DNA from 3 places in the Streptomyces sp. NPDC055239 genome. Region 3 is predicted to be linked to each of the others. Evidence: riboswitches for the same ligand, from Rfam matches in the RefSeq annotation. Region 3 holds a riboswitch; each other region holds the start of a gene.
What was found. Region 3 has a riboswitch for cyclic di-AMP ahead of ACWFRJ_RS36100 (M23 family metallopeptidase). Riboswitches for the same ligand answer to the same signal wherever they lie in the genome.
Positions count from the first base shown of each region.

Region 1 (9,507 bases), on a different contig from region 3:
AGGTCACGCAGTGCGTAGACCACGTCCACCAGGTCCTCATCCGTCTCGCCCATGCCCGCGATCAGACCCGAACAGGCGGAGAGGCCCGCGGCCTGCGCCTGCTGCACGGTGTCCACGCGGTCGGCGTAGGTGTGGGTCGTGGTGATCTGCCCGTACGTCCCCTCGGACGTATTGAGGTTGTGGTTGTACGCGTCCGCGCCCGCCGTGCGCAGTTTGTCCGCCTGGCCCGCGGAGAGCAGCCCGAGGCACGCGCACACCTCGACGCCCTCGTTCTGCTCCTTGATCGCCTCGATGGTCTGCGAGACCCGGTCGACGTCACGGTCGGTCGGACCGCGGCCGCTCGCGACCAGGCAGACCCGCTTCGCGCCGCCCGCCACCCCGGCCGCCGCGGACTGCGAGGCCTCGTCGGGCTTCAGCCAGGTGTATTTGAGGATGCCCGCCGTCGAGCCGAGGCGCTGCGAACAGTACGAGCAGTCCTCGGGGCAGAGGCCCGACTTGAGATTGACCAGATAGTTGAGCTTCACCCGCCGCCCGAACCACTGCCGCCGCACCTTCCCGGCGGCGGCCACCACGTCGAGAAGCTCGTCGTCGGAGGTGGCCAGCACGGCCAGCGCCTCTTCGCGGGTCGGCAGCTCGCGCCGAAGCCCCTTGTCCACCAGCGTGTTCAGCAGATCCATGGCGCTGATCCTTACGTACGAGAGCCTCCCTTTCCAAGGAGACTTCGCACAACAGAAACGCTGAGAGGTGTGGGTATTGCCACATCCTGGCCCGGTGGCCGGACGGCTAGGGTCTGTGCACTGTCTACAAACCGGCCAGTGTCGACGACCCGGAGGATCTCCCATGGCGAGCTCGCCGTTCGACTGGATCGACGAGCAGGCGAGCCTGCGCGCCCGGGCCGGACTCGTCCGCACCCTGCGCCCCCGCCCCGCCGACGCCGGCGGCCTCCTCGACCTGGCGAGCAACGACTATCTGGGCCTCGCCAGGCACCCCGAGATCACGGAGGGCGCGGCGGCCGCGGCCAGGCGCTGGGGCGGCGGAGCGACCGGCTCCCGCCTGGTGACGGGCACCACCGAGCTGCACACGGAACTCGAGCGTGAACTGGCCGAATTCTGCGGCTTCGAGGCAGCCCTCGTCCTCTCCTCCGGATACGCCGCGAACCTCGCCGCCGTCACCGCCCTCGCTTCGCACGGCTCGCTGATCGTCTCGGACGCGGGCAACCACGCCTCGCTGATCGACGGCTGCCGCCTCGCGCGCGGTACGACGCAGGTGGTGCCGCACGCCGACCCTGATGCGGTGCGCAAGACGCTTGACGGGCACGCGGGTCCCGCGGTCGTCGTGTCGGACACGGTCTTCTCGGTCGACGGCGACGCTGCTTCACTGACCGAACTTTCTTCCGTTTGTTCGGAGTTCGGTGCCGGTCTCATCGTCGACGACGCCCACGGGCTCGGGGTGCTCGGCGACGGCGGACGGGGCGCCCCGCAGGCGGCCGGGCTCGCGGGCACCGCCCACACGGTGGCCACGGTCACCCTGTCGAAGTCCTTCGGCAGCCAGGGCGGCGCGGTCCTCGGCCCCGCCAAGGTCATCGACCACCTGATCAACGCGGCCCGCACCTTCATCTTCGACACGGGGCTCGCCCCGGCCGCCGCGGGAGCGGCACTCGCGGCGCTGCGCCTGCTGCGCGGGGAGCCCGAGCGCGCCGCACGGGCCCGCGCGGTCGCGAGTGAACTGCATGAACGCCTCACGGCGGAAGGTCTCTCGGCGGTACGACCCGACGCCGCCGTCGTCTCCGTGCGCGCGCCGTCACCGGAGACGGCCGTGCGATGGGCCGCCGACTGCCGGGACGCGGGCCTCGCCGTCGGCTGTTTCCGTCCGCCGTCGGTGCCCGACGGCATCTCGCGGCTGCGGCTGACCGCCCGAGCGGATCTCACCGGCGCACAGATCGCCGATGCCGTACGGGTGATCAGCCGCACCGCGCCTCGGTAGTCACCTGAAAGCCGTGACCTCGGTAGTCACCTGAGGCCGTGGACGAAGGCCTCCCAGGTGGCGAGCGAGAAGAGCAGGGCGGGCCCTGCCGTGTTCTTCGAATCGCGCACGGCGAGCAGCCCCTGCTTCGGCCCTGAAGCGAGCGGAGCTGTCTCCACGCAGTTGTTCATGCCGTTGCTACGGCTGCTGCGGTGCCACCGTGCGTCGTGCAGAGACGTGCTGGAAGGTACGTGCCGAGGCAGTGCAGTCATGGTGCCCCCTTACGCGCCGTCACGTATCCCGGCGATGTGATCCGTTGATTCCTCGGGTGAAAGTGCCTTTCGTCGAAGGGAGTTGAAGGCATCCGTGTACGCCTGGAGGTCTTCTCTCCGTTCGAGGTAGAGGCTACTCGTCAAGTGGTCGAGAACCACCACATCCAGATCAGAAATGTTCGGAAATGAGAAAATAACGAAAGAGCCAATGAGGCCGACGTGCTCCCCGGCGGCGAACGGCAACACCTGAATCCGCACGTGGGGCAGTTGCGAGGCCTCCAGTAACCGTTTCAACTGGCCGTCGAGCACCTGGCTGCCGCCCACCGGCCTGTGCAGCACCGCCTCGTCCAGGATCACGCTCAGGTGCAGCGGAGGAGCCGCGCGCAGCACGTCCTGACGGGCCAGACGCACCTCGACCAGCGCGTCCACCTGCTCGTCCGGCCTTCCGTCGAGCGCTGCCCGGGTCACCGCACGCGCGTAGTCAGGAGTCTGCAGCAGGCCCGGCACGACCGTGGTCTCCAGAGTGCGGACCCGGCAGGCCTGCGACTCCAGGCTGATGAAGTCGCGGTAGGCGGGCGGCAGCAGCTCGCGGTAGGCGTGCCACCAGTGGCGGCGCCCGCCGTCGTCCTCCGAGCCCGCAAGCGCGACCAGCAACTGGCGCAGGCCCGGGTCCTTCACCTCGTACGCCTCGAGCAGCAGGTGTACGTCGGTCGCCTTGGCGCCGCTACGCCCCGTCTCGATCCGGCTGACCTTCGACTGATGCCAGCCGACCCGGTCCGCCGCCTGGCCGCTGGTGAGTCCGGCGTGCGTGCGCAGCGCACGGAGCTCGGAACCGAGTTTCCGGCGGCGCACCGCGGGACCGTAGCGCATGTCCGTCTCTCCTTCCCGACGGAGCCCGACGGAGCCTCTGTTCCGGACTCCCCAGGCTTTTCACCGGCGACAGTAGAGGAAGCATCGGCGGCGCGCCCAAATACGGTCTTCCGTAGCAGAGTTCACCGCTTCGAGCGACAGATATATGCACATCTTGGTGGATGGCCACCTGTGAGTGCCTCAGGAGTGGCAGGCTGGCGCAAAGCACCATTCCGGGACCGTCCTCGTGTTCTCCGCTACCAGTCGGAGCCGAGCCCCGGTGGGAAAGGGACAGCGTCGCCATGGCAGACCTTCAGGAAGCATCCGTCACCCTGCCGAGCGATCCTGCCTCGGTCTCCGCGGCCCGGAAGCACGTGTTGACCGTCCTCACCGAGTGGGGCCTCCCGGACGGCACGGAAGCGGCCGACACGGTCCGGCTCATCGTCTCCGAACTCGCCACGAACGCCGTCCAGCACACCCGGGGCCAGTCGCCCACCTTCACGGTGGAGATGGAGCTCGACCGGGAGGAGCAGCTGCGCATCGGCGTCACGGACAGCCACCCCCGCTACCCCAAGCGGCTGCCCGCCGCCGTCCAGCAGGACAACGGCCGAGGCCTGGTGATCATCCGCTGGCTGACCATGGAGTGCGGCGGCAGACTGTCGGTCACGCCCACCGCCGAGGGCGGCAAGACGGTCTGGATCGAGCTGCCGTGGACCGCGACGGTCCGCGGTGACACGACAGCGGCGCCCTCGGCTTCGCCCTCGCCCTCACCTCGCTGAGCTTCTCGCCCTCACCCCGCTGTGCGTCCGAAGGCTCCCCGGAGCAGCGCCCGGAAGGTGTCCGCCGCGGGATGCGACCCGTCGGAGCGGTGGACGACCGAGATCGTACGGCGAAGATTCCCCGGCTCGAGCGGCCTGACCCCCACCGGGGTGACCGCCGTCCGCGCCACCATCTCCGGTACGACGGCGACCCCGAGCCCGGCGCTCACCAGCGCGCACACCAGCGCGTAACCCGGAGTCTCGACCAGGACCGAGGGCGTCGCCCCGGCCCGGACGAGCGCGGACTCCACGCCCTGCCGGGGTGGATGCGTCGGCGCCATGCTGATCAGCGGCTGACCGGCCAGCTCACTCAGGGGCAGCCGCGACGAGGCGCTCGCGAGCACGTGGCCCGGCGAGGTCACCAGGACCAACTCCTCGACCAGGACCGGCTCCACGGACACGGACGCGGGCAGCGGCAGCGCGTCCGCGGGCTCGTAGGTGTGCGTGAGGGCCAGGTCGACCTCGCCCGAGGCCACGGCCGCGACGCCGAGCGGCGGTTCGTAGTCCCGCACCATCAGCTCGATGTCCGGATGAGCGCGGCGGAACGCGGTGAGCGCGGGCGGCATCAGATGGATCCCGGCGGTGGTGAAGGTCCCCACGCGCAGTCTGCCGCCGGACAGGCCCGCGAGCCGGGCGAGTTCGTGCCGGGCCTGCTCCATCTCGTCGAGGACCCGGCGCGCCCGCGCGAGAAGGAGTTCGCCCGCGCCGGTGAGGCGTGCCCCGCGGTGATGCCGGACCAGGAGTGAGGTGCCCGCCTCCCGCTCGAGCTTGGCCAGCTGCTGGGAGAGGGCGGGCACGGTGTAGCCGAGTCGTTCGGCGGCGCGGGTGATCGACCCGGCCTCGGAGACCGCCACCAGTGCGGCGAGCCGCGTCGGGTCGTACATGGAGGTCTCCCGGTGCAGGAGCCGACGGGCCGTGAGGCCGTGTGGTGCTGTCCGTCGGCGCGGGGGATAAACGCCTGCTTAAGGCAGACCCAGGATATTCCACATACCTGCTGAAGGCAGAAGAACGGCAGCCTTGAGGTCATGGACGCACAACTGGTCGCCTTCACCGGAGTCGCCGCGGGCATGGTCGCCATGCCGGGTGCCGACTTCGCCGTGGTGGTACGCAACGCCCTCACCTCCCGCCGCGCCGGAGTCGCCTGCGCGATCGGTGTCGCGGGCGGGCTCGTGGTGCACACGGTGCTCGCGGTGGCCGGGGTCGCGGCCGTCCTGGCGGCGGTTCCCACGCTCTTCCGGGCGCTGCAGGTCATGGGCGGGGCCTACGTGCTGTACCTCGGCTACCGCGCCCTGCGGTCGGCGGCGCGTCCGCCGGAGAGCTTCGGCACACCGGACGGCGAGGCAGAGGCGGCGGCCGGGGGCAGTCTGCGACAGGGCTTCCTCACCAACGCCCTCAACCCCAAGGCGCCCATCACCTTCCTCAGCGTGCTGCCCCAGTTCGTGCCCGCGGGCAGCCCCGCGATGCCCAGGACGCTGCTGCTGGCGTCCATCATCGTGGCCCTGGCCCTCGTATGGTTCCCGGTCGTCGCGCTCCTGGTGGACCGGCTCGGCCGCCGGCTGCGGAGGCCGCGTACGGCCCGTGCGATCGAGGGCGGCACAGGTGTCGCGCTCAGCGTCCTCGGCCTGGTGCTCCTCACCGAGGCCGTCCTGATGGCGTGACGCGGTCCGACCCGCCGGAGTCGTCGTCATACTCGCCCTTGCCCGCGCCGCGCCGCACCAGGACGGGAAGCAGGCCCCAGAGGCCCGCGCACACCACAAGGGTGCCCGCGCTCGCGACGATCCCGCCGGTGCGGCCCACCGCCACGTCCACGACCAGGAGCACGGAACCGGCGAGCGCGAACACCAGGACCACCATGCCGATACCGGCGAGGCGTGACGACACCCGCACGATCCGCGGCTTGGAGTGCTGCCCGAACAGCCACCTGTGCAAGGCGGCAGGCGCGGTGAAAAGCGCGGCGGACAGGACGGCGAGCAGCAGCGTGGTGACGTACGTGGCGCGCTGCACCGTGTCGAGCGAGGTGAAGCGTTCGGTGAAGGCGAGCGTCAACAGGAACGCGAAGAGGATCTGCACTCCGGCCTGCGTGACGCGCAGCTCCTGGAGGATCTCGGAGAAGTTGCGGTCGGCGCGCTCGAAGCTCGTCTCGTGGCGCGGCGGCGGGTCCCCCGCGGTGGGAGCACTGTTGTTTTCGGCCATGGCGCACGAGTATCCGCGTGGACGCCGTCCACGCCCGGTGGACGCGCCGATCAGAGGGCCGGGCGGGGGGCCGGGCGGAGACTCGGCCGGGGGCCGCCGAGCGGCGGCGGCAGCCGTGAGGCTCCCGCCGCCGCTCGGCAGCCGGCGTTCAGTGACGGGTGATCAGCGCACCCTGCCGTACCAGACGCTCTTCGTCCAGATCTTCTCGAGGCGCACCACGGTGTTCGACTTCGGGGCGTGCCAGATCCGGCCCTTCCCGGCGTAGATGCCGACGTGGTAGACGTTCCGGCCGGAGTGGAAGAAGACCAGGTCGCCGCGGGAGCGTTTCGACGCCGAGACGTGGCGGGTCTTGTTGTACTGCTGTGCGGCGGTGCGAGGCAGCTTCTTGCCCGCGCGCTTGAACGAGTAGAGCGTCAGGCCCGAGCAGTCGAACCTGTGCGGCCCCGTCGCTCCCCAGCGGTACGGCGAGCCTTTCTTGGAGGCAGCGATCTTGAGCGCTTTGGTCCCGTGAGTCGCTGCCTCTGCTTCCGTCGTGAGCCCTGGGGCCACGAGGGTGCCGCCTACGACGGCGAGCGTGAGGACCGATACGGAGCCGGCCCTGGTGAGCAGCGACGGAACATGCTTCAGCGCGGTCATGCGCAACCCTTCGTCAGCCGCCTGTGAAGGATGACCTGTCGGATTCGGGCTGGCGAAGTTGCCCGGCCGCGATGTGCGGCTTCACCCCAAGGGTCGGCGTCCGGACCTTCCGGACCGACCCGTCATGCCTGGGTCCTCCACTCCTGCCGATGCACCGATGTCGACCGGTCATCCGGGTGGCGGCAGGACTCGGCGTCCGCCCGGACCGCCCCGCCGCTGTGGCGGGGGCTTGTCGTCGGAAGGGATCTTGACCCGACAAGGGTGCGAATTCCGAGCCGAAACGGCGTTTTGTGAGGCTCCTCACGGCTGAACCATTCAGGTGGACAAGGTCTGATTCGGGAGCGGAGCGAGGCACTCGACGATCGTTCGACCAGCACCGGAACGAGTAATTCCGGCCATCGCGTACACATCTGACGCAACCGCGGACGGCCCGAATGACTACGAATGTCTACGCCGAACGAGGTAGCCCGTTTGGTTCGTTTGAGTCCTGCCCCGGACGGTTCGGACGCCAGGGCCGGGGTGACGGGGACTCAGGATGCCGACGGGGGCGGCACGGTGACCCGTCCGGCTCGCCGCTCCCCGTCCAGCACACGGAGCGCTCGGGCCAGCGTCGGCGCGTGCACGGCGCTCTCGCCCCGCTGGTGCATGAGGGTCAGGGCGTCCCGCAGGGCGGTCGCGCTGCCCACCAGGGCCTGTGCGGCGCGCAGGCCGCCGTAGGTGTCCGAGGCGCGGGCGGGGTTGATCCTGCCGACCAGGTCGACCACTTCGAGGTATCGGTCGATCAACTCGCCCTCGGCTCGGGTGAGTGCGGGCAGGGGAGGGAGCTCGGGCGGCAACACCGGTGGTTCACCTCGCGTCCGGGGTGCGCGGGGATGACTTGCGGCTCGCGACGATCCGGTCCACCAGGCCGTACTCGACCGCCTCGGAGGCGCTCAGGATCTTGTCGCGCTCGATGTCGGCCGCGACGAGCTCCGGGCTCCGGCCGGTGTGTTGGACGAGCAGCCTCTCCAGTTGCGCCCGGGTGCGCAGGAGTTCGTCGGCCTGGATCGCCAAGTCGGTGGCCTGGCCGTGGATCGGCTCGGCGAGCGAGGGCTGATGGATGAGGACCCGGGCGCCCGGCAGCGCGCATCGCTTGCCGGGGGTGCCCGCGGCCAGCAGGACGGCGGCGGCCGATGCGGCCTGGCCCAGGCAGGTGGTCTCCACGTCGCAGGTGACGAACTGGATCGTGTCGTAGATCGCCGTCATGGCGCTGAACGAGCCGCCGGGGGAGTTGATGTAAAGCGAGATGTCGCGGTCGGGCGCCAGGTATTCGAGGTGCATGAACTGCGCCATCACATCGTTGGCGGAGGTGTCGTCGACGGGCGTCCCGAGGAAGACGATGCGTTCCTCGAGCAGTTTCGAGTACGGATCGAGGGTCCGCTGCCCCGTGGTGGTGCGCTCGGTGAACTCGGGCAGGACATAGCGGGCGAACGGTCGGTTCATGGCACGTCTCTCCTCTGCCGGGGGCGGCTATGCCCCAAGGCTTCTGTGAAAAATGTACAGGACGTACGTAACGTCGTAGTGGGGAGCATGTTCGTGTGATCCGCCGGAGTCAACCGATGCGCCGTGTTTCAGCCGCTCGCTGAAAGCGCATGCCGAGAACGCGGCCACGAACGTCGGCCGCCAACCGCCCCGAAGACCGCTCCGAAAACCACTCCGAAATCCGCCCCGGACCGAAAGCGTCGTATGAGCCCTGAAGCCCACCGAGCCCCCGATGCCGCTGAGCTCGTCCACCTCACCGCCCGCGAACTCGCCGCCCGGATCCGCGACCGCGAACTCTCCGCGCGCGAGGTCGTCCAGGCGCACCTGGACCGGATCGAGCAGGTCAACGGCGCCGTGAACGCCGTAGTGACCCTCACGGCGGAGCGCGCGCTCGACGAGGCGTACGCCGCCGACGAGCAGACGGCGCGCGGTGAACCGCTCGGCCCGCTGCACGGGCTCCCTGTCGCGCACAAGGACACGCACGACACCCGTGGCATCCGGACCACCTACGGGACCCCGCTCCTCGCCGACAACGTCCCGGACCGCGACGAGCTGATCGTCGAGCGCATCCGCGCCGCCGGGGCGATCACCGTCGGCAAGACCAACGTGCCCGAGTTCGCGGCCGGTTCGCACACCTTCAACCCGGTCTTCGGTGCCACCCGCAATCCGTACGACCTCCGGCGGTCGGCGGGCGGCAGCAGCGGGGGAGCGGCGGCGGCGCTCGCGTGCGGCATGCACCCTCTGGCCGACGGCAGCGACATGGGCGGCTCCCTGCGCAACCCCGCGTCGTTCTGCAACGTGGTGGGCCTGCGCCCTTCGCCGGGCCGGGTGCCGAGCTGGCCGGACACCACCCCGTGGTCGACGATGGCCGTGCAGGGGCCGATGGCGCGCACGGTGGCGGACGCGGCCCTGCTGCTCTCCGTCGTCGCAGGTCCCGACCCGCGCTCGCCGATCGCCCTGGAGACACCGGGAAGCGCGTTCGGCGGATCGTTGGAACGGGATCTGACGGGGCTGCGGATCGCCTGGTCGCCGGACCTGGGAGGAGCGGTGCCGGTCGACCGCGCGGTCACCGATGTGTTCGCGCCCGCCGTCACGGTCTTCGCCGACCTCGGGTGCTCGGTCGAGGAGGCCTGCCCTGATCTCTCCGGCGCCGACGAGGTGTTCCGGACCTTCCGCGCCTGGCAGTTCCACCTGGCGCTCGGCGAGCTCGTGGAGACCGCGTCCGACCGGATGAAGCCAAGCCTGGTGCGGAACGT
Region 1 is NZ_JBSGRD010000007.1:86,478-95,984, forward strand. Features, by position in the region: gene bioB (biotin synthase BioB) at 1-677, opposite strand, end outside; gene ACWFRJ_RS22830 (8-amino-7-oxononanoate synthase) at 841-1,983, shown strand; gene ACWFRJ_RS22835 (DUF397 domain-containing protein) at 2,010-2,234, opposite strand; gene ACWFRJ_RS22840 (helix-turn-helix domain-containing protein) at 2,244-3,104, opposite strand; gene ACWFRJ_RS22845 (ATP-binding protein) at 3,386-3,862, shown strand; gene ACWFRJ_RS22850 (LysR family transcriptional regulator) at 3,874-4,785, opposite strand; gene ACWFRJ_RS22855 (LysE family translocator) at 4,927-5,559, shown strand; gene ACWFRJ_RS22860 (DUF6328 family protein) at 5,534-6,094, opposite strand; gene ACWFRJ_RS22865 (C40 family peptidase) at 6,257-6,730, opposite strand; cyclic di-AMP (ydaO/yuaA leader) riboswitch at 6,734-6,897, opposite strand; gene ACWFRJ_RS22870 (hypothetical protein) at 7,261-7,569, opposite strand; gene ACWFRJ_RS22875 (ATP-dependent Clp protease proteolytic subunit) at 7,577-8,212, opposite strand; gene ACWFRJ_RS22880 (amidase) at 8,456-9,507, shown strand, end outside.
Region 1: another riboswitch for cyclic di-AMP. It lies ahead of ACWFRJ_RS22865 (C40 family peptidase); the one in region 3 lies ahead of ACWFRJ_RS36100 (M23 family metallopeptidase).

Region 2 (9,507 bases), on a different contig from region 3:
GACAGCTCCGAGCAGCTCACGCACCCCGCGATACGGGGAATTTGTCGAACGCAGCTCGAACGCAGGGCCAAAGCTGTGCCCGCAGTCCCCCGAAAGACGGCCGAATGCCCGTTTCCTGAGAGCCCGAAACCAGCCGAAGATTGTCGCGCCCGCATACCGCCGGGTACAGTCACCGCACTGCTCTGCCCCTGCTGCCGAGGCGAAAGAGAAGTTGGTGAACGACCGTCACCCGTCGGGGAGCTCAACACCCCCGGCCTCGGCACCCGCCGACTACGCGCCCTACGCGGCGTATGACCAGCAGGGCATTCAGCACGGCGCCTATACGGGTTACGACAGCTACTCCACCGGAAGCTTCGACACCACAGGCAGCTATGCGACAGCGGGTCCCGACACCGGAACCTTCGCGTCCGACCCGCTCTTCGGCGACATGCCCGGCAGTTCGTACGACACCGGCCAGTGGGCGACGACGGGGACGCAGCAGACGCTGAACTACGACCCGTACGCCGCGCAGCACCAGGCCGCGTACGACACCAGCGGGTACGAGACCGGCGGTTACGACACCACCGGCATGTGGTCGACCGGCGGTTATCAGCACGTCTCCGCCGACATCCCGGCGCAGGCCGGGCCCGACACGACGGGCCAGTGGGACGCGAGCGCCTGGAATCAGCCGCAGCAGACCGGCCAGTGGGAAACCCAGGCCTTCGACACCGGCGCGTACGACGCGACCGCGTGGAACTCCGGCGGCCAGGACATGACGTACGGGGCCACCGGGACGCACGAGGCGTACGAGGCGTACGGCATCCCCGAAGCGCACGGGACGCTCGACGCACTCGGCACCCTCGGAGCGCAAGAGGCCCACGGAACGTACGAGGCTCAGGACACGCCCGGAGCGCCCGACACGTACGAGGCGCCCGAAACGTACGAGCATTCGCCTTACGACACCGGGTCCTACGCCTCCGATTCCTACGCCTCTCCGGCGCAGGCCCCCGAGGTACAGACTCCCGAGGCCTACGCCCAACCGACTCCCGCCGAGCACGAGTTCACGCCCGACGAGGCTCCCGCCGATTCACTCGGTCCGGTCGAGCCGAGCCATCACGGCTCCGCCGGTGCCGACGAGCCGCCGGTCATGGACCGCTCGCACGGCGGCTCCCGCTCACGGGCCCGCCGCCGCACCCCCTCCAAGCGCTCCGCCCTCTTCACCGTCGCCGTGCCGTCCGCCTGCGTGATGGGCGTGGCCGGTATCGCCGCCGCCTCCGTGGGCGACTTCGGGAGCGACGAGGGCAAGGAGACGCAGGCGGCATCGGCCCCGGACCCCACGTCGGTGCAGCCTTCCGCCGCCAACAACAAGCTCGACACGCAGCTGGCGAACCTCTCGGCGGACGCCGGTGACTTCGCCGACCGCGCGAGCCGCACCCAGGAGCGCATCGACCTCAAGGCGGACAAGGTCGCCGCCGAGAAGAAGGCCGCCGAGGAAGCCGCGCGCAAGGAGCGTCTGCGCCCCAAGTTCGCGCTGCCGGTCAAGCAGCACGGCCTGAGCGCGTACTACGGACAGGCGGGCGTCAACTGGATGTCCGCGCACTCCGGGATCGACTTCCCGGTGTCGTACGGCACCGAGGTGCTCGCCGCCACCGACGGCATCGTCTCCACGAAGTGGAACAGCGCCTACGGCAACATGGCGATCGTGACCGCCAAGGACGGCACGGAGACGTGGTACTGCCACCTCTCCACGCACAAGGTCTCCAGCGGCCCCGTCAAGGCGGGCGACCCCATCGCCTTCTCCGGAAACTCCGGCAACTCCACGGGACCGCACCTGCACTTCGAGGTGCGCCCCGGCGGCGGCTCGGCGATCGACCCGCTGCCGTGGCTTCGCAGCCACAACCTCGACCCGACGTAACTCCGGCCGCCGCCCCCGCTCTACAGCTTCTGCACCGGCGCGTACCGCAGCAGGAGCCGCTTCGGCTTGGGCTCTCCGAAGTCCACCGTCGCCTCGGCGTTCGCGCCCGTGCCCTTCACCCCGACCACGGTCCCGAGGCCGAACTGGTCGTGCGTGACCCGGTCCCCGATCGCCAGCGCGACCACCGGCTTCTCCGAGGCGCGGCGCGTGGCGAAGCCCTGCGCTCCCCCGGTGCGCGAGCGCGACGACGACAAGGAGGAGGCGATTCCGGCCGCGGGACCTGAGGAGGCGGGCGCGCCGACGGAACCCTTCCGCTTCCAGTCCAGGTGGGCCTCCGGGATCTCCTCCAGGAAGCGCGAAGGCGGGTTGTACGAGGGCTGTCCCCAGGCGCTGCGCATCGAGGCCCGCGTCAGATAGAGCCGTTCCCGCGCGCGCGTGATGCCCACGTACGCGAGGCGGCGCTCCTCCTCCAGCTCCTTGACCTGGCCGAGGGAGCGCATGTGCGGGAAGACGCCGTCCTCCATGCCGGTCAGGAAGACGACCGGGAATTCGAGGCCCTTGGCGGTGTGCAGCGTCATCAGCGTGATGACGCCGGAGCCGTCGTCCTCCTCGTCGGGAATCTGGTCCGCGTCGGCGACGAGCGCGACGCGTTCGAGGAACTCGGAGAGCGTGCCCGACACACTTGTGCCCGCGCCCGCGTCTTCTTCTCCGCCGCCGGTTCCGCCCTCAGCCTCGTTCTCGGCCGCCCCGCCGGTCTCCCCTTCGGTCTCCTCTTCGCCGTCCTCGCTGCCTTGGCTGCCTTGGCTGCCGCCAGCGCTGTCGTGTTCGAACTCGAGTGCCACGGCGGCGAGTTCCTGGAGGTTCTCGATGCGCGTCTCGTCCTGCGGGTCGGTCGAGGCCTGCAACTCGGCGAGATACCCGGTCCGCTCGAGCACGGCCTCCAGGACGACGGCAGGACCCGCGCCGGACTCGACGATGGTCCGCAGCTCCTCCATCAGCACGTTGAAACGCTTGACGGCGTTCGCCGAGCGGGCCGCCATTCCGTACGCCTCGTCGACGCGCTTCAGCGCCTTCGGGAAGGAGATCTTCTCGCGCTGCGAGAGCGCGTCGATCATCGCCTCCGCGCGGTCGCCGATGCCCCGCTTGGGTACGTTGAGAATGCGCCGCAGCGGTACGGAGTCCTCCGGGTTGGCGAGCACCCGCAGATACGCGAGGACGTCCCGGACCTCCTTGCGCTCGTAGAAGCGGACGCCTCCGACGACCTTGTAGGGCAGGCCGACGCGGATGAAGATCTCTTCGAAGACACGGGACTGCGCGTTCGTCCGGTAGAAGATCGCGACGTCGCCCGCCTTCGCGTCGCCCGCGTCGGTGAGCCGGTCGATCTCGTCGGCGATGAACTGCGCCTCGTCGTGCTCGGTGTCGGCGACATAGCCGATGATGCCCGCGCCCGCGCCCGCGTTGGTCCACAGGTTCTTGGGGCGGCGGCTTTCGTTGCGCTCGATGACGGCGTTGGCCGCGGTCAGGATCGTCTGCGTGGAGCGGTAGTTCTGCTCCAGGAGGATCGTCGTCGCGTTCGGGTAGTCCTCCTCGAACTGGAGGATGTTGCGGATCGTGGCGCCGCGGAAGGCGTAGATCGACTGGTCCGCGTCACCCACGACACACAGTTCGGCGGGGTCGTCACCCTCGCCTCCGGAGGGGCCGACCAGCTCGCGCACGAGGGCGTACTGAGCGTGGTTGGTGTCCTGGTACTCGTCGACCATCACGTGCCGGAAGCGGCGGCGGTAGTGCTCGGCGACGTCCGGGAACGCGCGGAACATGTTGACCGTCGTCATGATCAGGTCGTCGAAGTCGAGGGCGTTCGCCTCGCGCAGCCGCGACTGGTACATCGCGTAGGCCTGGGCGAGGGTCTTCTCGAAGCCGTCGGCGGCCTGGCCTGCGAAGGTCTCCTCGTCGATCAGTTCGTTCTTCAGGTTCGAGATCTTGGCGCTGAAGGACTTCGGCGGGAACTTCTTCGGGTCGATGTCCAGGTCACGGCAGACCAGCGCCATCAGGCGCTTGGAGTCGGCGGCGTCGTAGATCGAGAAGGAGGAGGTGAAGCCGATGGTCTTCGATTCGCGGCGCAGTATGCGCACGCACGCGCTGTGGAAGGTCGACACCCACATCGCGTTGGCCCGCGGCCCGACGAGCGCCTCGACGCGCTCCTTCATCTCGCCGGCGGCCTTGTTCGTGAACGTGATCGCCAGGATCTGCCCCGGGTGCACGTGCCGCTCGGCCAGGAGATACGCGATGCGGTGCGTGAGGACCCGGGTCTTGCCGGAGCCCGCGCCCGCGACGATGAGCAGCGGGGAGTCCGCGTGCACGACGGCCGCGCGCTGGTTCTCGTTGAGACCGTCGAGCAGGGCCGCCGGGTCGAGCACCGGGCGCGGGGCGCCGTCGCGGTAGTGCGCGTCCCGGGGTACGGGCGCGTCGAACTTCCCGTCGAACAGATCATCCGGAACGGACTCCGGAGCACTGTCCTCGGGCGGCGGCGGGGGTTCTTCCTCCGAAGCCCGCGAGGGCTTGAGGTCCGCCAGGAAGCTGTCATCAAAGAGGCTGCTCATCGCCTCCCGAGTCTAGGCGGCCCCACTGACAACCCGCTCCGGGTTCCGGCCACGTCCACCCGCCCACGTCCACCCGCCTACGCCCCGCCCACGCCCGGTCACCCTCCGCCATGGCGCAGCGTGTCCGCGTCAAGAGCTTCGTAAAGTCACGAAAATGTATCGGGCATATCGCACATCAACCTTCACATGAGCCACACGAGTTGGCTAGCGTGCTGCGTGGGCTGCTCGTACTCCCACCGGCGAACCCCGCCGGGAACGGGTGGCCTCCGCCGAGTTCGATCTCCTCGGAGCCGGGGACCCACGATGAACTTGGGGTGAATCGGTCCCGTACGAAGTACGGGACTGTAGGGCAACCTTCCGGAACCACCCGCCCGAACCCGACAGCTAACCCGGTAGGCGGTCTACGGAAGGAGTCGCCTCCCTTGGCGTCGCACCGCAAGCCGCGGACCCGCATTGCCGGCCTACGCGTCACCCCTGCCATCGGCATCACGACGGCGGCCCTCACCTCCGTGGCCCTGCTGTCACAGAGCGCGCAGGCGGCACCGTCCGCACCGCAGAAGCCCAGCCTCGAAGAGGTCCAGAAGAAGGTCGACGACCTCTACCACCAGGCGGGCGTGGCCACACAGAAGTACAACTCGGCCAAGGAGCGCACCGACAAGCAGCGCAAGAAGGTCGACACCCTTCTCGACGACGTGGCTCAGCGCACCGACAAGCTGAACGATGCCCGCCAGGAGCTGGGCGCGTTCGCCGCGGCGCAGTACCGCACCGGCGCCGTCTCCGAGACCGCCACGATGATGCTCGCCGACGACCCGCAGGGGTACTTCGACCAGAACCATCTGTCGGACCGGCTGACCGCACGCCAGAAGAAGGCGGTCGACGACTACCAGACGAAGCAGGCCGCAGCGACGAAGCAGCGCACGAAGGCCGCCAAGAGCCTTCAGACGCTGAGCGACTCGCGGGACGACCTCAAGACGAGCAAGCGGACCGTCCAGAAGAAGCTGGGCCAGGCGCGCACGATGCTCTCGCAGCTGACGGCCGAGGAGAAGGCGCGGCTCGCGGCGATCGAGAAGAAGAAGGAAGAAGCGGCCAAGCGCAAGGCCGCCGAGCTCGCCCGCAAGCAGGAGGCCGAGGCGGAGGCCAAGCGCAAGGCGGAAGAGGCCGCGGCGAAGGAGCGCGAGAAGAACAAGGAGACCCCGGACACCGGCTCCGGTTCCGGTTCGGACGCGGGTTCGGGCTCCGGCTCCGGCGACACAGGCAGCGGGTACGCGGCGAAGGCCGCGAAGGTCATCAACTTCGCCGAGGCACAGATCGGCAAGCCGTACGTGTGGGGCGCCACGGGACCCGACTCCTACGACTGCTCCGGGCTCACCCAGGACGCGTGGAAGGCCGCGGGGATCTCCCTGCCGCGCACGACCTGGGACCAGGTCAAGGTCGGCACGACCGTGAAGACCGCCGACGCCAAGCCCGGTGACCTTGTCTTCTTCTACGACGACATCAGTCACGTAGGTATCTACATCGGCAACGGCAAGATGATCCACGCCCCGAAGCCGGGCGCGAACGTCCGCACCGAGTCGATCTACTACATGCCGATCCACAGCGTGGTGCGGCCCGCGTAACCGCCCCACGAATCACTTCGCACAAGAGAAACGGCCCTCCACGCGCGCGTGGAGGGCCGTTTCTCTGTGAGTGGGGGCGGGATCAGGTCCACAGCACCGCGATGAAGATGTTCACGACGGTCAGCAGACCGACGGCGCCGAACATCCTCTTGTCCACCTTCTCCTCGTCCCGCTTCACGTAGACCAGCGCGAGGATCACGATCAGCACGGCCATCTTGATGCCGATCTTGAGGTTGTTGACCGGGTTGTCGTCCGCCTGATTGAGACCCACCAGGACGACGCCCGTGACCAGCATCGTCAGCGCACCGTGCAGCATCGCCGGGTTGAAACGGGCCGTGCCCTCGCCCATCTGCTTCATCTGGGTGAGGAAGCCACCCAAGAGGGAGGCGATGCCGATGATGTGCAGGCCGACGAAGAGGTGGGTGAGAACGTCCATGAGCCGGAGCCTAGCCGGGGCCTTATCACCACTCCGTAGCCAGGTGGGCCCCAAGCGCCGCATCGGTCACACGCCTACGGGAAGAGCGCTCGGCCCGGCGGATCGCACAGCCACAATCGGTCACCGGCGGCACACTTCAGCCAGTTGCGCACAATCCGTCACCAACCCGTGACGGTCAGGTTTAGCGTCCTTCGTCAGGTGACCGGCTCCCCACCGCCGCTCGGATCAAGGGCGGCAGTCGGACACCACCGCCGAGAATCCGGCGGCGGCCCGCTCCCCCTGTGTGGGCCGCCGCCGGAACCTTAAAAGGAGCCCCTACGTGGCAGCGCACCGCAAGCCCAAGCAGCGCTCGCTCAGTGGCCATACGGCCCGCACAGCCGCCACCATCGCCCTCGCCGGGGCTGTTACGGCCATCGCCTTCGACGGCACAGGACACGCGGACCCCCGGCCCACCCCGGCCGCGGTGAAGTCCAAGGTCGACGCGCTCTACCGCGAGGCGGAGGTCGCCACCGAGAAGTACAACGGCGCCAAGGAGAAGGCCGAGAGCGCCGAGAAGTCCCTGGGCGAGCTGCGCGACGAAGCGGCCCGCAAGACGGAGAAGCTCAACTCGGCGCGCGAGGGCCTCGGTGCGATCGCCGCCGCGCAGTACCGCACCGGTGGCATCGACCCGGCCTTCCAGCTCGCGCTCTCCTCCGACCCCGACCAGTACCTCGAGCGTGCCGCGCTCGCCGACCGGGCGGACAGCCGCCAGGCCGCGGCCGTCACAGGTGTGCGGAAGCAGCTCCGGGAGATGGACCAGCTGCGCAGCGAGGCCGACGCCAAACTCGTGGACCTCAAGTCCCGTCAGGCGGAGCTGAAGAAGAACAAGAAGACCGTCACCGGAAAGCTCGACGCGGCCAAGCGGCTCCTGTCGCAGCTCACCGCCGCGCAGCGCGCGAAGCTCACGGGCGACGGCGACAGGGCCTCCCGCGCCGCGGGTCGTGACGGCTCCCTGGGCGTCCCGGCCAAGGCCCCCAACTCCCGTGCCTCAGCGGCTGTCTCGTACGCCTACAAGGCGCTCGGCAGCCCGTACGTATGGGGCGCCACCGGCCCCAACGCCTTCGACTGCTCGGGCCTTACCCAGGCCGCCTACCGGTCCGCGGGGGTCGCCCTGCCGCGCACGACGTACGCGCAGATCAATGAGGGCCAACGGGTCCCGCGCTCTCAACTCCGGCCCGGAGACCTGGTCTTCTTCTACCAGGGCATCAGCCACGTCGGGATCTACGTGGGCAACGGCCAGATGATCCACGCCCCGAACCCGAGCGCACCGGTACGCCTCGCCCCGATCAACCAGATGCCGTTCGCGGGGGCCGCGCGGGTGGCGTGAGGGTTCCGGATGGGGGCGGGGCCGCACGGGTGGCCCGAAGGGCCGCGCGGGCCGCGGGTACTGTCAGGGCCATGCCCCGCCGTACGCTGCCGCCGCCTCCGCCGCCCGCCTATCTGCGCACCTGGCCGGACCGGGACGCGCTGCTGCACGACCGCGGCACGGCGCTCGAAGAGCTGCGCAGGCGGAGCCTGGGTGTGCACCGGATCCTGCTGCTCTGGCTGCTCGCGCTCGGCTGCGTCATCGGCTGGGCGCTTCTGACGGTACCGATCGAGATGATCGAGGATCATGATCCGATGGCCTTCGTCCTGGGCCCGCTCTGCGCGGTCCTGGGCCTCGGGGCCGTCGTTCCCTCGGTGATCGGCGTCGTCGTCGGTATCCGCAGCGACCGCAAGGCCCGCGAACTCACCGAAAGCTGGCTGGCACTGGACAGCCACCCGGCATCCGACTCCGCTCTCCGCTCCCCCGCCCTCAGCCTCTGCTGGCTCCTCTCGTCCCTCCTCGTGTGCGCGGTCGGCCTGTGGGCGTCCTTCGCGGCCGCCGCCTACGCCGAACCGGGACGCGACTCGTACAGCGACGTCGTGCTCGGCATGGGCACGGGCCTCATCCTGTGGCTGACGGGCCTCATCGGCATCACCAAGGCGGTGGGCCACTACCGCTGGGCGATACGGAAGCTGGGCCCCGCCTCAGCCGCGAACGACGCGCACCGCTGAGCCAGGCCGGACCGTCGCCGAAAGCGGGGCCGGCCCGACCATCAGACCAGCCGACGCGCCGTCGCCCACCGCGTCAGCTCGTGCCGGTTGGACAGCTGGAGCTTCCTCAGTACCGCCGACACATGCGACTCCACCGTCTTCACGGAGATGAAGAGCTGCTTGGCGATCTCCTTGTACGCGTACCCGCGCGCGATGAGCCGCAGCACCTCGCGCTCGCGCTGGGTGAGACGGTCCAGGTCCTCGTCGACCGGCGGCGCGTCGGTCGACGCGAAGGCGTCGAGGACGAAACCGGCGAGGCGCGGCGAGAAAACCGCGTCGCCGTCCTGCACACGGAAGATGGAGTCGACCAGGTCGGTGCCGGTGATCGTCTTGGTGACATAGCCGCGGGCACCGCCACGGATGACCCCGATGACGTCCTCCGCGGCGTCCGAGACGGAGAGCGCGAGGAACCGCACAGGGCTCTCGGCATCGGACATCAACGGAGCGCAGCGGCGCAGCACTTCCACCCCGCCGCCGCCCGGAAGGTGCACGTCCAGGAGCACGACCTCGGGGCGTGTCGTCGTGATGACCGTGACCGCCTGGTCGACGTCCGCGGCCTCGCCGACGACCTCGACCCCGGTGATCGCGGTCCTGCCGATCTCCGCCTGGACGCCTGTACGGAACATCCGGTGGTCGTCGACGAGGACGACGCGCGCATGGCGACCCTCCTGGTCACCGCCGACACCGGCACCGGCACCGGCACCGGCCGCATCGGCCGACGGCTCGGCCGCACCCTCTGATCCGCCCCTGGGCCCCACGGGCTCGCTCGCGTCGCTCATGTCGTCGCCGTCCTCTCCATCTCCAGCTCGACTTCCGTGCCGCCCCCCGGCACCGCGCGCAGCCGCG
Region 2 is NZ_JBSGRD010000009.1:324,433-333,939, reverse strand. Features, by position in the region: gene ACWFRJ_RS27950 (peptidoglycan DD-metalloendopeptidase family protein) at 215-1,894, shown strand; gene ACWFRJ_RS27945 (ATP-dependent DNA helicase) at 1,915-4,494, opposite strand; cyclic di-AMP (ydaO/yuaA leader) riboswitch at 4,752-4,908, shown strand; gene ACWFRJ_RS27940 (NlpC/P60 family protein) at 4,917-6,110, shown strand; gene ACWFRJ_RS27935 (hypothetical protein) at 6,193-6,546, opposite strand; gene ACWFRJ_RS27930 (NlpC/P60 family protein) at 6,866-7,912, shown strand; gene ACWFRJ_RS27925 (hypothetical protein) at 7,984-8,622, shown strand; gene ACWFRJ_RS27920 (LuxR C-terminal-related transcriptional regulator) at 8,664-9,440, opposite strand; gene ACWFRJ_RS27915 (PspC domain-containing protein) at 9,437-9,507, opposite strand, start outside.
Region 2: another riboswitch for cyclic di-AMP. It lies ahead of ACWFRJ_RS27940 (NlpC/P60 family protein); the one in region 3 lies ahead of ACWFRJ_RS36100 (M23 family metallopeptidase).

Region 3 (9,507 bases):
CGGTACGCGGTGCGTGGCGCCGCCGAAATGGTCAAGTTCTGCGCGGAGTACGGCATCGCGCACGAGGTCACCGGCAAGCTGATCGTCGCCACGGAGCGCTCCGAGCTGCCCCGCCTGCACGGACTCGTCCAGCGCGGCAGGGAGAACGGCATTCCGGTGCGGGAGCTCGGCCCCGCGCAGATCTCGGAGTACGAACCCGAGGTGCGGGGGCTCGCCGCCATCCAGGTCGGTTCGACGGGGATCTGTGACTACGGCTCGGTGGCCCAGGTGCTCGCGGACGCCTCGGGGGCGGATGTCCGGTACGGGGCGGACGTCGTCCGCATCGACCGGCGCGAGACGCTCGGTGTCGCCGTTCGCACGGCCGACGGCTCGGTGGTGCGGGGGAAGGTCCTCGTCAACTGCGCTGGCCTGCACTGCGACCGCGTGGCGATGCTCGCCGGTGACGACCCCGGGATGCGGATCGTGCCCTTCCGGGGGGAGTACTTCGATCTGGCAAGGCCCGAGCTGGTGCGGGGCCTGGTGTATCCGGTGCCGGACCCGGCCTTCCCCTTCCTGGGGGTGCATCTGACGCGGGGCATCGGGGGCGGGGTCCACGTCGGGCCCAACGCGGTCCCGGCGCTGGCCCGCGAGGGGTACGACTGGGGTGTGGTGCGGCCTCTGGAGCTCGCGGGGACGCTGGGCTGGCCGGGGGCCTGGCGGATGGCCGGGCGGCACTGGCGGTACGGGGCGGGGGAGCTTCGGCGCTCCCTTTCCAAGGGGGCGTTCACCACCGCGGTGCGGAGGCTGCTGCCTGCGGTGACCTCTGACGATCTTGTGCCGGTGGCTGCGGGGGTGCGGGCGCAGGCCGTCCTGCGGGACGGGACGCTGGTCGACGACTTCCTCATCCGGGAGGGGGCGCGGGCTGTGCATGTGCTGAACGCGCCTTCGCCTGCGGCGACGGCTTCGCTGCCGATCGGGCGTGAGGTCGCCCGGCGGGTGCTGGCGTTGCTGTAGGGGCTCCCCTTTTAGCCCGTCCGGCGATTGAGGACGAACTCGGCGAAGCCGGTGATGACGGCACGTACAAGGCACATGGCCCCCGCGCCGAGCGGGTTCTCGGGAAGGGGTGGGGTTGGGGAAGATAAAATCCCCCCACTGTGTCTGAGTCGAACGCCACCCCCAAGCACCCCCACGCCCCCCGCCCGAAGGGCGAGCCCCGGTTCCCGCAGGGCCCCGCGCCCGACCCCGCCGGGTCCCACTTCGAGCGCCGGATCCGCAGCTTCCAGCCCCGCAGGAGCCGCGTCACCGCAGGCCAAGCGGACGCGCTACAGCGGCTGTGGCCCAAGTGGGGCCTGGACATCGACGGGCAGCGCACCCTCGACCTCGCCGAGCTGTTCGGCGGCGAGCGACCCGTCGTACTCGAGATCGGGTTCGGCATGGGTGAGGCCACCGCCCAGATGGCGGCCGACGATCCGGCCACCGGCATCCTCGCGGTCGACGTGCACACCCCGGGCCAGGGAAACCTCCTCGGCCTCGCCGAGCGGAACGGCCTGGACAACATCCGCGTCGCGAACGGCGACGCCGTCATCCTGCTCCGCGAAATGCTCCCGCCCGCCTCCCTCACCGGCCTCCGCGTCTACTTCCCCGACCCCTGGCCCAAGGCCCGCCACCACAAGCGCCGCATCATCCAGCCCGACTTCCTCGACCTCGCCGCGCCCCGCCTGAAGCCCGGCGCCGTGCTGCACTGCGCGACCGACTGGGAGCCGTACGCCGAGCGGATGCTTGAGGTGCTCACCGCGCACCCCGCCTTCGAGAACACCCAGGCCGACGGCGGCTACGCGCCACGCCCCTCCTTCCGCCCCCTCACCCGCTTCGAGGGCCAGGGCCTGGACAAGGGACATGTGGTCCACGACCTGCTGTTCCGCCGTGCATCCGGCCAGTAGGCCCGAGATACCGGAGATATCGGCCACGAGGCCTGAGACACCGTCGCGGCCCACCCCCGTCCCTCGTTAGGGTCAACGCGTGGCCACCAGTTCTCCGTACCCGCAGCCCCCGATGCCCCCCACGGGGCCCGCCGGGCTGCGGCACGCGCGCTGGTGGCAGCGGCGGGCGATACGCGCGGCCGCCCTGGTCACACTGCTCGCCCTGTCCGGCCTCGTGATCCTGGCCCTGGTCCGGGAACAGACCGGCACCCAGGGCTTCCTCGTCGGGCTCGGCCTCGCGACGCTGCCCGTGCCGCTCCTGGTGACCGCCTTCCGCTGGCTGCAACGGGTCCAGCCGGGACCCTGGCGGAACCTGATCTTCGCCTTCGCCTGGGGCGCCTGCGCCGCGGCCCTCATAGCGATCGTCGCCAACAGCTTCGCCACCCGCTGGATAGCCACCGCCACGGCCGACCCCACCGGCGCGGACAACCTCGGCGCGACGGTCATAGCGCCGATCGTCGAGGAGAGCGCGAAAGCCGCGGCCGTCCTGCTCGTCTTCCTCTTCCGCAGACGCGATTTCACCGGCATCGTCGACGGCGTGGTGATCGCCGGAGTGACCGCCACCGGCTTCGCGTTCACCGAGAACATCCTCTATCTCGGCAGCGCCTTCGGCACCGACCAGCTCAACGGCGGGACCGGGCTCGCGTCCGTGACGGCGGCGACCTTCTTCGTACGCGTCGTCATGTCGCCCTTCGCCCACCCGCTCTTCACCGTGCTCACCGGCATCGGCTTCGGCATCGCCGCGCTCAGCACCGACCGGCAGAACTGGCGCCGCGTCCTGCTCCCCGTCGGCGGACTGCTCCTGGCGATGAGCCTGCACGCCCTGTGGAACGGCTCGGCGAGCTTCGGGGACTACGGCTTCTTCGCCGTGTACGCGCTCTTCATGCTGCCGTCGTTCGGCCTGCTCACCTGGCTGGTGATCTGGACCAGGCAGCGCGGCCTGCGCATCGTGCGCGCGGAACTGCCCGCGTACGCGCTCGCGGGCTGGCTCACCGCGCCGGAGCCGTACGCCCTGGGCACGATGCGCGCCCGCACGCTCGCCCGCGACTACGCCTCGTACACGCAGGGCAAGGCCGCGGCGCGCACGGTCGCCCAGTACGAGACGTACGCGACCTCCCTCGCGCTCCTGCGGCACCGGGGGCGCAAGGGCCGCGCGGGCTCCGACTTCGTCGTACGGGAGCGGGAACTGCTGCACGCGCTGTGGGAGCGCCGCGAGGCGGCACGGCCCGCACTCGCCTACGCGGCGCGCGCGACAGCACCGGTACTCGTACCGATGCCGCCGCCGTACGGGTACCCGCAGCCCTACCAACAGCCCTATCCGCAGCAGCAGAACCCCTACGGATATCCGTACGCCGCCCGGCCCGCGATGCCCTACCCCGCGTACAACCCCTACCGGGGCTAGGCGGAAGCCGCCGTGAGCGTCGCCACCTCGGACTCCGTCAGTTCGAGCTCCCCCACCGCGAGCAGCGCGGGCAGCTGCTCGACCGTACGGGCCGACGCGATCGGCGCCGCCACCGTCGGCTGAGCCGCGAGCCACGCCAGGGCCACGGTCGCGATCTCGGCGCCGCGGGCCTGCGCGACCTCGTCGAGCGCGGCGAGCACCCGTCGGCCACGCTCGGTCTCCAGGTGCTTGCCCGCGCCCTCGGCCCGCGCGCTGTCGACCTGCGTGCCCGGGCGGTACTTGCCGGTCAGGAAGCCGGAGGCGAGCGCGTAGTACGGGACGGCGGCCAGGCCGGAGCGCGATGCGACCTGCTCGAGCGAGCCCTCGTACGTGTCGCGCGAGACGAGGTTGTAGTGCGGCTGCAGCGCCGAGTAGCGCGCGAGGCCCTCGCGGTCGGAGAAGTCGAGGAACTCCTGGAGCCGCTCGGCGGTCACGTTGGACGCGGCGATGGCGCGGACATTGCCGGACGTCACCAGGTCGTCGAGCGCGCCGATGATCTCCTCGACGGAGACGGTCGGGTCGTCGTAGTGCGTGTAGAAGAGGTCGATGTAGTCCGTGCGCAGGCGGCGCAGCGACTCCTCGGCACCGGACTTGATGGTGTTGGCGGAGAGACCCTTGTAATCGGGGTGGGCGCCGACCTTCGTGGCGAGGACGACGTCGGAACGGTTGCCGCGCGCGGCGAGCCAGTTGCCGATGACGTGCTCGGACTCGCCGCCCTTGTTGCCGGGCACCCAGGCCGAGTAGACGTCGGCGGTGTCGATGAAGTTGCCGCCGGCGGCGGTGTAGGCGTCGAGCACGGAGAAGGACTGCGCCTCGTCGGCCGTCCAGCCGAAGACGTTGCCGCCCAGGGCGAGCGGGAAGACGTCGAGGTCGGACGAGCCGAGCTTGCGGAGAGAAGTCATACGGAACTCAACGCCCATACGGACCGCAGCATTCCGCACAACTCATGCGCATAACTCGGAAAGTGGGCGTGCCGAACCGGCAGCCCTGACGTCGGGGGGTTGTCGCCAGGACCGCCGGAGTTCAGATGCTGCTTCAGAGAGGCTGCTGCAGAGCGGCGGTCAGAGCGACTGGCCCTTGCCGCGCAGCCAAGCCGCCGGGTCGACGCCGGTCGAGTCGCCGCCCGGGTGGACCTCCAGGTGGAGGTGGGCCCCCGTCACGTTGCCGGTCGCGCCGACACGGCCGATGACCTCGCCGGTGGTGACCTTCTGGCCGACGCTGACGCTCATCGACGACTGGTGGCAGAACCACAGCTCGGTGCCGTCGTCGAGCTCCAGGACCGTGCGGTAGCCGTACGCCCCCGCCCAGCCGGCCTCCTTGATGGTGCCGGAGTGGATGGCCTTGATCGGCGTACCCGTCGGAGCCGCGAAGTCCAGGCCCGTGTGGTACCCGGAGGACCACATGGAGCCGGGCTGACCGAAGGTGCCGGTGAGCGTGTACGAGCCGACGGGCAGTGTGTAGCTCTTCGCGAGCTTGGCAAGGCGCTCCGCCTCTGCCTTCTTCTTGGCCTCCGCCTCGGCCTTCTTCTTCGCGGCGGCCTTCTCGGCGGCGATCTTCTTCTCGGCCGCGGTCTGCTTGGCGGCGGCCTGTGCGGCTGCCTGCTTGACGGCGGCTTCTTCGGCCGCCTTCTGGACCGCGGCGTCCGCCTGGTCCTGCTGGTTCTCGGCCTGCTCCATGATGCGGGCCCGCAGCGCCTCGCCCGCGTCCGTGCTGCCCTGCTCGGCGTCGGCGGTGCTGAGACCGGCGGCGCTCAGCGGCGCGGCGGCCACCGCGACGCCGCTCTCCGCGGCGGCGGAGTCGGAGGAATCGGAGCCGTCGGATATCAAAGACCCCACGCCCGGGAGCGACTTGGCCTCCGGCAGCGAGTCCGTGACGGCCGAGAGGTCCGGCATCTCTATGGAGACCGGGGGCTTGCCGCCCTGCGCGGTGGCGATGCCGCCCGCGCCGACGGCGGCGATGACGCCTACACCGAGAACCGTGGAGCTGCGGGCGAGCCCGCCACCGCCCCGCTTGTGGACGCGGTGCCTGCCGCGGACCGGGCGGACGGACTCCTCGGTGGGATTCCATTCCTCCCAGGAATTGTCGTCGTACCCGCCGAAATCGTCGTCATTCGGTACATAAGTGCCTTGGGGGGCAGGGCGGTTGGACGCCACCGGGGCGCACTCCTTTCCTTCCTTCTCGCCTACCGGGTTAGCTGACGGGTTCGGAGCAGGAAGGTCTCCTACGAGCATCTGGCACGGATGCACAGATGACCGATTCACCCCAATTGGTGGTTCCCCGGCTCCCTTGCGGGATTAGGCGCGTGCGCGCGGAGCCGACTCGAGTGTCGGTTGGGACGACCGCGCTGCGTTATCGAACGTTAATAGACAGCAGGGTCGTATTCCAAGCTGTTCCAGTTGATCGTTAACGGATCTGGCCGGTACTTACCGGGACACGGAGGGCTGGAACGGGTCGAGTTGACCCCACTTCTTCACACACCGGAGCTTCACATCTCCTTGACAGTGCGTCAGTTGTTATGCGGAGTGGTGTCCTTCAGTCACGGCCCGTGACATCGATCTCCGTACGAGACGTGGCGTCACCCGTCACCAACGGCCGCCGCACCACGAGCAGCGCCATGTCGTCGGTCGTGCCGCCCCCGGTGTGCCGCCGCACTTCCTCGGTGAGCGTGGCGAGGAGCGCGTCCGGACCATTGGGTCCCGGGAAGATCCGGCCGCCGAGCCGGGCGGCGGGATCGTAGAACTCGCCCCGGCTGTCACGCGCCTCGGAGAGCCCGTCGGTGTGGAGCAGGAGCATCGCCCCCGGCGGGAACTCCGTCTCGTCCGCGCGATCCGGCCAGGCACCCAGTTCGCCCATCCCGAGCGGCAGCGCGGGCTCGGTCGCGGACAGGACGCACAGCCGCCCGTCGCCGCGCAGGAGCAGCGGTCCCGGGTGCCCACGATTGATGAGGCGTACGAGACCGTCGCTGTGCGGGATCTCCGCGAGGATGGCGGTGGTGAACCCCTCGAAGTCGTCGAGCCCGTCGCGCCGCGTGCCCTCACGCGCGAGGGCACGCTCGAGGCGCTGCGCCACCGCCTCCAGCGTGGCCTCCTGCTCGGCGGCCTCCCGGAACGCCCCGATGACGACGGCGACGGCCGCCACCGCTCCCATGCCCTTTCCTCGTACGTCGCCGACGATGACGCGTACGCCGTGCGGGGTGTCCTGAACGGCGTACAGATCACCCCCGATGAACGCGTCGGCCTCCGCTGCCTCGTACCGCGCCGCGACGTCGAGCCCGCCGATCCGGGGATCCGGCTGCGGCAGTACGGCGCGCTGGGCGGCCTCTGCGATGGAACGGGCGGAGGCGAGCTGTTCGTCGCCGCGGCGCACGACGCGGTTGATGAGGACGGCGAGCACGGCGACGGTCACCACGGTGAACACCTCGGTGATGGCGTCGACGTCGGTGCCGGTGTTGGTCTTGAAGTGCAGGCCGAGCACGGCGACGGAGGTACCGGCGCCGATGAGGGTGGTGCTGAGCAGCGAGTAGAAGGGGGCGGCGACGAGCGGGGCGGCCGCGAAGAGGGGCGCGGCGGTGAACTGGGGCGGGGTCGAGATGTCGTAGACGATGCCTACGACGATGAGCAGCAGCGGAAGCGCCCGTACGAACGCCCGCTCGTGCCTGACAGTGGGGCTCTTGCTGTGAGCCCCGCGCGGCCGCTTGCCGGGACCTCGACTGCCAAGGCGTCTGCTGCCAGGGCCTCGACTGCCGGGACCCCGGCTCGCGGACTTGCCGCCCGCACGCTTGCCGGCGCCCTCACGCTTGCCCGCGCCCTCGCCCGCACTCGCACCCTCTCCCTGCCCCATGCCCGTCACCCCCTCCCCCTGGCCGCCGCTTCCTCCTCGCTGCCCCACCGGTCTTCTCCTGCCGAATCCCGCGGCCAGGACCAGATCCATGACCGCGCTCGTCCAGGGTTCCCGGAGCGACGGCGCGGGGCGACCGGTGTGGGCCGACCGGGTTAGCGCCGGCCAGAGGCCCCTAGGGCGTACCGACCGGCTGCGGGGCGAGGCGCCCCGTCCGGGAGAGGCCGCGCAGGGCGAGCGCGCAGATGGCGCCCAGGGCCGCGAGGCCGAGCCACAGCACGGCGGGCGCGGACCGGGTGGCGCCCAGGAGGGCGCCGGTCGCGAGGTTCCCCGCGGTGATGCCGATGCCGCACACCGTGTTGTAGAGGCCGTAGTGCGTGGCCACCCACCGGTCGCCGGACAGCGCGACGACCGTCTCCATCTCGAACGGGTAGAGCACGGCCGTCGCCCCCGCGAGCCCCGCCGCGCACACAAGGAGCCCCGCGACCCCGACGTACCCCGATCCGCCGAGCGCGGGCGGCAGGAACGACGCCCCGAGCAGCCCGAGCCCGGCGACCAGACACTGCTCCCGCGTCCACGTGCGTCGGCACAGGTCCGTGATCCGCAGCTGTCCGACTAGGGCGACGAGCCCCGAGACCACGAACAGCGCACTCGTCGCGACGGTCCCCCCGGTGCCGTCCCCCACAAGGCGCTCCACCTCCAGGGGAAGCGCGAGATAGACCTGGAAGGACAGGACGTACGACCCGGTCATGGCGAGCGAGAAGAGCCAGAAGGACCGGTTGCCGAGCACCACCCGCCACTGCCCTCTCTCCTGCCCCTGCTGCTCCTCGGCGGCAGCCCGGTGCCGTACGGGAAGCCGCAGCACCTGCACCGCCGACAGCACGGCGAACAGCGCCGCCGCGACCGCGCACGTCACCCGGAAGTCGATCCCCGTGAGCGCGAGCCCGACGAGCGGGCCGAGCAGGATTCCGCCCTGGTAGAAGACGTTGAACAGGGCGAACGCCTCGATGCGCCGCTCCTCGTTCCCGGCATCGGCGGCGACGTACGCCCGTACCGCCGGATTGAAAAGCGCCCCCGCGAGGCCGGTCGCCACCGACGCGGCGATCAGGACGGGCAGCGTCTGTGCGAAGGCGAGCGCGCCGAAGCCGATGGTGCGCAGGGCGCAGCCCGCGACGATCAGGGGCTTGTAGCCGAAGCGGTCGGCCAGTGCGCCGCCGACCAGGAACATGCCCTGCTGGGAGAGGTTGCGTACGCCGAGCACCAGGCCGACGGCCCAGGCGGCGAGCCCGAGGCCGCCCGACAGATGCGCCGCCAGGTAGGGCATCAGCATGTAGAAGCCGAGGTTGATGGTGAACTGGTTGACGAAGAGGAGCTGTACGGCCGGATCGAACGCACGCGCCCGGCGCCAGACGTCACTCACTGGACGCCACCCGTCTCCATTTCGAGCCCGATTTCAGGTCCGATTTCAGGCCCGCTCACCGGCCCGCTCACCGGCCCGTTCACCGGCGCGCACCGGGACCGCCGCCGCGGACACCACCGCGACCATCCGGTCACCTGCTCCCCAGGACCCGCCACCTCCTGCGGGGCGGACGGCACCGCACCACCCCCCAACAGGCCGTGCCCCGCGCAGAACTCATCGCTGAACACCGTGTCGAAGTACCGCTGCGGCCCGTCGGGGAAGACCGCGGCGATCCGTGTCCCGCGCGGCCGGGTCCGGGCCAGCCAGCCGGCCACGAGCGCCACCGCCCCCACGCTCCAGCCCCCGGTGGCGAACTGCCGGGCCGCGAGCCGCCGGGCCGCGTGCACGGCTTCGGCAGGACCGACCCAGTGGACCTCGTCGAAGGCGTCGTGGTCGACGTTCCCCGGATGGATGGACGAGCCGAGCCCCCGCATGAGCCGGGGCCCCGCAGCGAGCCCGAAGATCGTGGAGGCGACGCTGTCCACGCCCACAAGATCGAGACCCGGCAGGGCCCCGCCCCGCAGGGCCCGCGCGATCCCGCCCGAGTGCCCGCCGGTCCCGACCGCGCAGACGAGCACGTCGAACTGGCCGAGCTGCTCGACGAGTTCAGCGGCGAGGCCGCCGTAAGCCGCCGGATTGTCCGGGTTGTTGTACTGATCCGGACACCACGCCCCACCGTCCCTCTCCGCGGCCCCCTCCCCCAGGACCGCCATCAGCTCGCCGACCCGGTCCACCCGCGCCTGCTGCCACCCGCCCTCGCCACAGGGTTCGCGTACGACATGCACCCGCGCCCCATGGGCGGCCAGCATCCG
Region 3 is NZ_JBSGRD010000014.1:269,604-279,110, reverse strand. Features, by position in the region: gene lhgO (L-2-hydroxyglutarate oxidase) at 1-993, shown strand, start outside; gene trmB (tRNA (guanosine(46)-N7)-methyltransferase TrmB) at 1,134-1,919, shown strand; gene ACWFRJ_RS36110 (PrsW family intramembrane metalloprotease) at 1,999-3,360, shown strand; gene ACWFRJ_RS36105 (aldo/keto reductase) at 3,357-4,301, opposite strand; gene ACWFRJ_RS36100 (M23 family metallopeptidase) at 4,461-5,552, opposite strand; cyclic di-AMP (ydaO/yuaA leader) riboswitch at 5,564-5,710, opposite strand; gene ACWFRJ_RS36095 (PP2C family protein-serine/threonine phosphatase) at 5,932-7,239, opposite strand; gene ACWFRJ_RS36090 (MFS transporter) at 7,412-8,656, opposite strand; gene ACWFRJ_RS36085 (PLP-dependent cysteine synthase family protein) at 8,653-9,507, opposite strand, start outside.